3 regions of the Pseudomonas sp. SWRI18 genome follow, and region 3 is predicted to be linked to each of the others. Evidence: predicted binding sites of a transcription regulator. Region 3 holds the regulator's gene; each other region holds the start of a gene.
The links. The regulator FliA, encoded in region 3, starts transcription of late flagellar genes. The targets are predictions, from matches to a motif close to CTAAAGTTTNNNNNNNNNNNGCCGNTAA.

Region 1 (3,253 bases), on a different contig from region 3:
CGGACACGGGTATCGTTGCCGACCGCCAACGCCTGACCCAGGTGCTGTTGAACCTGCTGTCCAATGCGATCAAATACAACCGGCGCGAAGGCCAGGTGAGCATCGAGGTCAGTATCAACGGGCCACGCATCGACGTGTCGGTGTGCGACACCGGCCACGGCATTGCGGCCGATCGCCTGGGGCAACTGTTCACGCCGTTCGAGCGCCTGGGCGCCGACCCGAATGTGGAAGGCAGCGGCCTTGGCTTGGCGCTGAGCAAAAGCCTGCTGGAAAACATGCACGGCCGCTTGACCGTGCACAGCCAGGCCGGTGTCGGCTCGCGCTTTACGCTGGAGCTGCCGTTCGTGCGCCTGCCGGGCTCCACGGCTCTCGCCGCGCCCGTCATCGACACCGCGTTGGCGCGCCCTGCTCCCGCCGTTCGCGCCTTCCTGGGCAAGGTACTGTGCATCGAAGACAACCTTTCCAGCCTGGCGCTGCTCGAAACCCTGCTGCAACGTCGGCCGGGCATAAAGCTGCTGTCGAGCATGCAAGGCCAACTGGGCCTGGACCTGGCCGCCCAGCATGGGCCGCAGTTGATCCTGCTGGATGTTTCGCTGCCGGACATCGACGGCGTGAAGGTGCTGCAACGCTTGCGCGACTCGCCGATCACCCGCCAAACCCCGGTGCTGATGATCACTGCTGACGCCAGCGACATTACTCGTCAAGCCTTGCAGGAAGCAGGCGCGACGGCGGTCCTGAGCAAACCCATCAATATCCCGGCGTTTCTTGCCCACCTCGACCAGTATTTCCCGGAGCCTGTGTGAACCTCGACCTGCGCATTCTGATCATCGACGACCAACGCCCGAACCTCGACCTGGTGGAGCAACTGCTGGCGCGCGAGGGGCTGACCAACGTGCTGAGCAGCACCGAGCCGCTGCGCACCCTGGAGCTGTTCAACAGTTTCGAACCGGACCTGGTGATTCTGGACTTGCACATGCCCGAGCTTGACGGCTTCGCGGTGCTGGAACAGCTCAACCGACGCATCCCCAACGGCGAATACCTGCCGATCCTGGTACTCACCGCCGACGCCACCCGCGAGACCCGCCTGCGCGCCCTGGCCCTCGGCGCGCGGGATTTCATCAGCAAGCCTTTGGATGCGCTGGAAACCATGTTGCGGGTCTGGAACCTGCTGGAAACCCGAGCGCTGTACACCACCTTGCGCCGGTTGGTGCCTGCGCAGCACATCCAACTGCTGCAACGGCGCGAAACGGCCGGCTGAAAGTAACCTGTCGGTCACAAACCGGATGAAAGGCCTAAAGTTGCGGGCGCTGGTGCGGATAACCCCTATGTTGTTTATATCCGCAACATCGTTCAGGGACCGAACTCATGACGCCGAGTCAATCCAGCCGTACCGCCCTTTCCGCCCCTCCGCGCTTTCTCTGGTTCGCTTTACTCCCGGTCGTCCCCGCCGTGGCGTGGATACTCGTGCAATCCGCCAGCCCCGCCAATCTCGCCGTCTGCGTGCTGCTGGTGCTGGTCGGCCTCGGGGCATGCGCCTTGAATACGCGGGCCCAACGTCAGGCGGTGCTGCACGCCCTGGTGCTGGAAGACCCTTCGATTGCCCAGGCCAGGCAAACCAGCCTGGATTCACGGGCACAGCTCGATGAAGTATTGCTCGGTGCCATGCCGATCTGGGCCAAGCACGTGGAAAGCTCGCGCCAGCTGACCGAAGACGCCATTGTGAGCTTGGCCAACCGCTTCACCGGGATTTCCGCGCGGCTGCAAGACACCGTACACGCCTCGCAGCAAGCCGCCGGCGAGCTGGATGGCCAGGCGGCCGACGGGGCGCTCAAGGTGTTGGCCCGCAGCGACAGCGAGTTGAGCCAGGTGATCGACTCCCTCAAGGCCACTCAATCGAGCCGTGACCAGACCCTGTCCCAAGTGCGCGGCCTTACCGCCTACACCGGTGAGCTGCGTACCATGGCGGCCGATGTGGCGGCCATCGCGGCGCAAACCAACTTGCTCGCCCTCAATGCGGCCATCGAGGCGGCGCGGGCCGGAGAAGCCGGTCGCGGGTTCGCGGTAGTGGCCGATGCGGTGCGCAGCCTGTCGAGCAAGTCCAGCGAGACCGGCCAGCAGATGTCCGCCAAGGTCGACATCATCAATAACGCGATTACCCAACTGGTGCAAGCGGCTTCCAGCAGCGCCGACCAGGACAGCCACTCGGTGGCCGCCTCCGAGCAAAGCATCCAGTCGGTGCTCGAGCGTTTTCAGAACATTACCGGTCACCTGGCCGAGTCCGCCGACCTGCTCAAGCAGGAAAGCTACGGGATTCGCGACGAGATGACCGAGGTGCTGGTCAACCTGCAGTTCCAGGACCGCGTCAGCCAGATCCTCAGTCACGTGCGCGACAACATGCACGCCCTGCATGAACACCTGCAGCAGGCCAGCCAGTCACCGGATGCACCGGTGGCCATCGATGCCCGGCAGTGGCTGGCACGCATGGAGTCCACCTACGCCACCGACGAGCAGCGCCGCACCCACCATGGCGAAGCGGCAGCGCAACAGAATTCTCAAGACATCACTTTCTTTTAGGGAGCCCCTCATGGCGAAGAATGTATTAGTGGTCGACGACTCCAGCAGCGTTCGGCAAGTAGTGGGTATTGCCTTGAAAAGCGCCGGTTACGACGTGATCGAGGCCAGCGATGGCAGGGACGCCCTGAACAAGCTCACCGGGCAGAAGGTGCACCTGATCATCAGCGACGTGAACATGCCGAACATGGACGGCATCACCTTCGTCAAGGAGGTCAAGAAGCTGGCCAACTACAAGTTCACCCCGATCATCATGCTGACCACCGAGTCCCAGGAATCGAAGAAAGCCGAAGGCCAGGCCGCCGGTGCCAAGGCCTGGGTGGTCAAGCCGTTCCAGCCAGCGCAGATGCTGGCGGCGGTGTCCAAGCTGATCCTGCCCTGATTGCGGCCGAGGAGTTTTCCATGCCGGTCACCCGCGAAACACTCGACGACACCGCCCACGTCGGCATCGACGGCGAACTGACCATCTATACGGTGGCCGAGCTGGCCGCCGCGCTGCTGCCACACATCGGCGCGGCGCCGCGCCTGCAGCTGGACCTGTCCCAGGTCACGGAAATGGACGGTGCCGGCCTGCAACTGCTGGCGGTCATCCAGCGCGAAGCGGGCAATACCGGCACGGCCTTGAGCCTGGCCGGCCAGAGCCAGGCGGTCGCGCAAGCTTTGCAATTGTGTCGCAACGGTG
Region 2 (3,253 bases), on a different contig from region 3:
CAGGCGCGTGAGCATTTCATTGATCTGCGAGGTGCTGGCCTGGGTACGTGCGGCAAGTGCGCGGACTTCATCGGCGACCACCGCGAAACCACGGCCTTGCTCGCCGGCCCGCGCCGCTTCGATGGCGGCGTTGAGGGCGAGCAGGTTGGTCTGGCCGGCAATCGCGCCGATCACGCCGAGGGTTTCAGTGATGCGCGCGGCGTCCTGGCGCATGTTTTCCACGCTGTGGGTGGCGCTGGACACTTCGCCGATCAAGGCGCTGACGCTGTTGGACGCTTCACCTACAACCACGCGGGAGCGGTCGGCGTGCTCGTTGGCGCGCTGGGTGAACGCAGCGGTTTCGGCGGCGTTCTGCGCAACGGTGTCGGCGGTGGAGCTCATTTCGGTGATGGCGGTGACCGTCTGGTCGGTCTCCGAGGCATGCCGCACCAGGATCTGGTTGGTGTGCGCCGAGGTCCGTTGCAGTTGCTCAAGGCTCGACGACATGGCGCCGGTGGCTTGGGTGACTTCGCCGATCATGTTCTGCAGGTAGACAATAAAACGGTTCACCGAGTGGCCGATGGCGCCCAGTTCGTCTTCGGCGCGGATGGTGATGCGACGGGTAAGGTCGGCGTCGCCGGCGGACAACGCGTCGATGTTGGCTTTAAGGTTCGTCATGCGCTGCACCAGTTGGCGGATCGCATACACCGCGAGCAGAACCAGCAGCAACACCATCGGGATTTGCAGCAACGCGAGAGTACCCAGCACGTCATCGCGCTGGGCGGTGATCAGCGAAGTGGGCAGGGCGGTGGCGAGGAACCACGGCGTGCCGGCGATGGGGCGCATGTAAAAGGTGCTGGCCACGCCTTGGTTGTCGAACTCGCTGCGTTGCAGCGCCTGGTCGCGGTTGGCCAGGGCCTTGCTGACCTGGGCGGCGAACGCCGAGGTGCCGGTGAGTTCGCTGATGTTTTTCAACACCACCGGGCTGCTGATGCGCGTGCTGTTGCTGATGATCTTGCCGTCGCCTTCGACGATCAGCATTTGCCCGCCGATGTCTTTTTCTTTGCTGGCGACCAGGTCATTGAAGAAGCCCAGGGTCACGTCGATGGTGGCGACACCGTATGGCGCGCCGTCGCGCTGGATCGCCATGGCGCAGTTGGTGCGTGGCTCCTGGCTGGCGTCGTCCTTGTAGGCGGCGGCCCAGGCGCATTGGCCGCGTGGCGAGGCCAGGCCGCCCTTGTACCAGCTCTGGTCGTAGTAGTTGGGCGCGGGGTCGCTGTTCCAGAAGGTATTGACCGCCAGTTTGCCCGACGCATCGCGGTGCCAGAACGTGCTGTGCTTGTTGCGCCCAGGCGTGCGCTGGTTGGGCAACGGCCAGATGCCGCCGCCGAAGACCTTCAGCTCGCCATATTGATCGACCAGCCCAGGCAGGACCTTGTCGATGGCATCACTGTCGAGCAAGGGGATGGTCTGGGTGATGGTGCGTTGCTGGGACTGAACCTTGTTCAACTCGCCCTGGATCTGTACGGCGACCTCGGCGATGCGGTTGAGCACCACCTGTTCTTCGGTATGGCGCAACGTGGGCGCGACCAACTGGCCGATACCCACTACGGTCAACACAAATAACACCAGGACGAACAGCACCAGGAACAGGGTGTAGCGGGCTTGGATGGAGCGCAGTGGGGGCATGGGGTCGTCCTTACGAAGCGTTTATTGTCGACGCGGCTTTGTTAGAGCTTCGTAGGGCTATCGGCTTGGAAAGGCGCAGCTTTAGGTACGCATGTGCAAGAAAAACGGGGCGCTTTTAACGGCGCCCCGTATCGCTGATCCACCTGAAGGCCTTTTCACCTGGGTAAAGATGGGGCGTTCATGAACGGCCCTAGATATCCAGCATCGCCATCACTTCCTTGGGGTAGCGTTGGCCGGCTGCCGCATCGCTCGGGAAAATCGCGTCCAGGGCTGCCAGCTCCGTCGGGCTGAGGCTGATCGAAACGGCTGCCGCGTTTTCTTCCAGGTACTTGCGCTGCTTGGTGCCGGGGATCGGAATGATGAAGTCGCCCTGTGCCAACACCCAAGCCAGCGCGAGTTGCCCGGCGCTGACGCCCTTGTCGGCCGCCATCGCTTGCACCTTCTGGACCAGTTGCAGGTTCCTGGCGAAGTTCTCGCCCTGGAAACGCGGGCTAAAGCGGCGGTAGTCATCGGCGTCGAAGTCATCCGGGCTTTGCAGCGCGCCGGTCAGGAAGCCTCGGCCCAACGGGCTGTAGGGCACGAATGCGATGCCCAGGCGTTGGCAGGCGGCGAGGCAGCCGTTGTGTTCCTGGTCGCGGCTCCACAGCGAATATTCACTTTGCAACGCGCTGATCGGGTGCACCTTGTGCGCGCGTTCCAGGGTCGCGGCGCTGGCTTCGCTCAGGCCCAGGTAACGCACCTTGCCCTGTTGCACCAACTCGGCCATGGCGCCGACGGTTTCTTCGATGGCCACATCCGGGTCGATGCGGTGCTGGTAGTAAAGGTCCAGCGTGTCCACACCCAGGCGCCGCAGCGTGCCGTCGATGGCTTGGCGCACGTATTCGGGGCGGCCATCCACGCCACGGGACGTGGGCTGGGCCGGGTCACGCACGATGCCGAACTTGCTGGCCAGGAACACTTGCTCACGTTTGCCGGCGATGGCCTTGCCGATCAACTGTTCGTTGGTGTGAGGACCGTACATGTCGGCGGTGTCGAGAAAGTTGATGCCCAGCTCCAGCGCCCGGTGCAGGGTCGCGACGGCTTCCCGGGTGTCGCTGCCGGGCGCGTAGAAATCGCTCATGCCCATGCAGCCGAGGCCGATGGCGGAGACGAACGGGCCGTGGGTGCCGAGTTGACGTGTGTGCATCGGTAGAGCTCCTGTGTGGGTAGGCTCGCATTGTTACGCTCGACAAAGTCGGGATAAACCGGCTAAAAGCACTATCACTATTCGTATTATCTAAACAATCTGCTCAAGGGAGCTGCAACGTGGACCGTTTCAACGCGATGCGCGTGTTTACCCGGATCGTCGAACTGCGTGGCTTCGCCAAGGCGGCCGACAGCCTGCAACTGCCGCGCGCCTCGGTGACGGTGCTGATCAAGCAGTTGGAAGCGCACCTGGGCGTGCAGCTGTTGCAACGCACCACGCGGCAGGTCAGCCCCACATTGGATGGCGCCGCGTACTACCAGCGCTGCGTACAACTGCTGTCGGACCTCGAGGAAACCGAAGCGGTGTTTTCGGCGAGCCGGCTGAACCCGCGTGGCATCT
Region 3 (3,253 bases):
GATGGTCTGCAAGCGATTCACGCGGCCAAGCCATGTAGCCTGCGTCTAAGCAAGACAAGGTAAAGAAATAAAATGGGCAGCATGCATCCCGTACAGGTGATCGCGGTGACCGGCGGCAAAGGTGGCGTCGGGAAAACTAACGTGTCAGTGAATTTGTCCCTGGCCCTGGCAGAGCTTGGCCGCCGCGTCATGCTGCTGGATGCTGACCTGGGGCTGGCGAACGTCGACGTTCTGCTGGGGCTGACGCCCAAGCACACCCTCGCCGATGTGATCGAGGGCCGCTGCGAGCTGCGCGATGTGCTGTTGCAGGGCCCCGGTGGCATCCGCATCGTGCCGGCCGCCTCCGGTACCCAGAGCATGGTGCACCTGAGCCCGGCGCAGCATGCCGGCCTGATCCAGGCCTTCAGCGACATAGGCGACAACCTCGACGTGCTGGTGATCGACACCGCCGCCGGGATCGGCGAGTCCGTGGTCAGCTTTGTGCGCGCCGCGCAGGAAGTGCTGCTGGTGGTCTGCGATGAACCCACCTCGATCACCGACGCCTACGCCCTGATCAAACTGCTTAATCGCGACTACGGCATGAACCGCTTCCGCGTCCTGGCCAACATGGCCCAGAGCCCGCAGGAAGGGCGCAACCTGTTCGCCAAGTTGACCAAGGTCACGGATCGCTTTCTCGATGTCGCCTTACAATACGTTGGCGCAGTTCCCTACGACGAGTGTGTGCGCAAGGCTGTGCAAAAGCAGCGTGCGGTCTACGAAGCGTTCCCTCGTTCCAAATGCGCATTGGCGTTCAAGGCTATTGCCCAGAAGGTCGATACCTGGCCGTTGCCCGCCAATCCGCGGGGGCATCTGGAGTTTTTCGTCGAGCGATTGGTGCATCAGACGAGCGCAGGACCGGTGCTATGACAGCGAACGGCTACAACGCCTATAAGAAATCCGCCCGTGACAGCCAGGGCGAGTTGATCGAGCGCTACGCGCCGTTGGTCAAGCGCATTGCCTACCACCTGTTGGCACGCCTGCCCGCGAGCGTCCAGGTCGAAGACTTGATCCAGGCCGGCATGATCGGCCTGCTCGAAGTGTCGACCAAATATGACGCGAGCAAGGGTGCCAGTTTCGAGACGTATGCGGGGATCCGTATCCGTGGCGCGATGCTCGACGAGGTGCGCAAGGGTGATTGGGCGCCGCGTTCGGTGCACCGCAATACGCGCATGGTCAGTGACGCAATTCGCGCAATTGAAGCAAAAACCGGTCGCGACGCTAAAGATCACGAAGTTGCGGCCGAACTCCAATTGAGTCTCGACGATTATTACGGGATTTTGAACGATACCTTGGGCAGCCGCCTGTTCAGTTTCGACGACCTGTTGCAGGACGGCGAACACGAAGGGCTGCATGAGGACGGCGCGAGCGCTCATATGGAGCCATCGCGCGACCTGGAGGATGAACGCTTCCAGGGGGCGTTGGCGGACGCGATTGCCAATTTGCCGGAGCGTGAGCGGCTGGTGTTGGCGCTGTACTACGACGAAGAGCTGAACCTCAAGGAAATCGGTGAGGTCCTGGGGGTCAGCGAATCGCGGGTCAGCCAGTTGCATAGCCAGTGCGCAGCCCGCTTGCGGGGGCGTTTGGGAGAGTGGCGAGCGCGCTGACAGGCAGTGTGGGGGGCACTGCAGACGATACCGCGAGGGCGCCAAGCCTTTGCGGGTTCGGCCCGTGGTGCCCCCGGCAGTCCTTTTTGTGTAATGCCTGTTGATTGAAATGGCGCGTCCAGGTGCTGGGCGCGTTTAAGACTGCTTGGAGGTCGAATTGGACAAGAACATGAAAATCCTCATCGTTGATGACTTCTCAACGATGCGGCGGATCATAAAAAACCTGTTGCGTGACCTTGGGTTCACTAACACGGTCGAGGCGGACGACGGCATTACCGCGATTCCGATCCTCAACAGCGGGAGCATCGACTTTCTGGTAACGGACTGGAACATGCCTGGCATGACCGGTATCGACTTGCTGCGCCACGTGCGTGCCGACGAAAAACTGCGCAGCCTTCCCGTGTTGATGGTGACCGCCGAAGCCAAGCGTGAGCAGATCATCGAAGCCGCCCAAGCCGGGGTAAACGGTTACGTGGTCAAGCCATTCACTGCATTGGCCTTGAAAGAGAAGATCGAAAAAATCTTCGAACGCATCCACGGCTAATGCCATCGCGGGGGAGCTATGGAGCATAAAGAAACGTCACAGGGCGACTTTGAGTCGACCCTGAAAAAGCATGCTCACCAGTTGGTCGAAAGCCTTGAAAAAGGCCAGTTCGGCGACGCGGTGCAGTTAATCCATGAGCTCAACCAGACCCGTGACCGCGGCCTGTACCAGGAAGTGGGCAAGCTCACGCGCGAGCTGCACAGTGCGATCGTCAATTTCCAGATTGACCCGCACATGCCCCAGGCCGAAGAAATCTCGCAGATCACCGATGCCACCGAACGCCTGTCCTATGTGGTCAGGCTGACCGAGGCGGCGGCCAACCGCACCATGGACCTGGTGGAAAACGCCACGCCTTTGGTCAATGGCATGGCCACCGAAGCCCAGGCGCTCAGCGTTGACTGGGGCCGTTTCATGCGCCGTGAAGTCGGGGCTGAAGAGTTCCGTGAATTGGCGCGTCGGGTCGAAGGGTTCTTGTCACGCAGCGAGCAGGAAAACCGCACGGTTTCCAGCAACCTCAACGACATTCTGCTCGCCCAGGATTACCAGGACCTTACCGGCCAGGTGATCAAGCGTGTGACCCAATTGGTCACCGAAGTGGAAAGCAACTTGCTCAAATTAGTGCTGATGGCAGGCCAGGTAGACCGCTTTGCAGGCATCGAACATGACCGCGAAGCGATCCTCTCGGAAAAAGATCCACAAAAACATCTCGCCAAGGGTGAAGGTCCGCAGATTCATGCCGATAAACGTGAAGACGTTGTATCGGGTCAAGATGATGTCGATGACCTGTTATCCAGTTTAGGCTTCTAAGGAGCACACCCATGAGCTTCGGCGCCGATGAAGAAATCCTTCAGGATTTCCTTGTAGAGGCCGGCGAAATTTTAGAGCAACTGTCCGAGCAACTGGTCGAGCTGGAAAGCCGACCGGATGATGCGAACCTGCTCAATGCAATTTTTCGCGGTTTTCACACTGTAAAAGGGGGCGCCGGCTTCCTCCAGCTCCATGAGCTGGTGGAGTGCTGCCACATCGCCGAGAACGTGTTCGACATCCTGCGCAAGGGTGAGCGTCA

Region 1: a site for FliA is predicted at 1,293-1,320, ahead of H0Z09_RS08485 (methyl-accepting chemotaxis protein). Genes of this name have one in related genera too.
Region 2: a site for FliA is predicted at 1,726-1,753, ahead of H0Z09_RS06645 (methyl-accepting chemotaxis protein). Genes of this name have one in related genera too.

What each region holds. Positions count from the first base shown of each region.
Region 1 covers NZ_JACCQQ010000005.1:197,188-200,440, forward strand. The annotation lists gene H0Z09_RS08475 (ATP-binding protein) at 1-803, shown strand, start outside; gene H0Z09_RS08480 (response regulator) at 800-1,258, shown strand; gene H0Z09_RS08485 (methyl-accepting chemotaxis protein) at 1,366-2,574, shown strand; gene H0Z09_RS08490 (response regulator) at 2,585-2,953, shown strand; gene H0Z09_RS08495 (STAS domain-containing protein) at 2,974-3,253, shown strand, end outside.
Region 2 covers NZ_JACCQQ010000004.1:28,583-31,835, reverse strand. The annotation lists gene H0Z09_RS06645 (methyl-accepting chemotaxis protein) at 1-1,668, opposite strand, end outside; gene H0Z09_RS06640 (aldo/keto reductase) at 1,859-2,854, opposite strand; gene H0Z09_RS06635 (LysR substrate-binding domain-containing protein) at 2,974-3,253, shown strand, end outside.
Region 3 covers NZ_JACCQQ010000030.1:3,728-6,980, forward strand. The annotation lists gene fleN (flagellar synthesis regulator FleN) at 73-906, shown strand; gene fliA (RNA polymerase sigma factor FliA) at 903-1,643, shown strand; gene H0Z09_RS24750 (chemotaxis response regulator CheY) at 1,813-2,187, shown strand; gene H0Z09_RS24755 (protein phosphatase CheZ) at 2,206-2,994, shown strand; gene H0Z09_RS24760 (chemotaxis protein CheA) at 3,006-3,253, shown strand, end outside.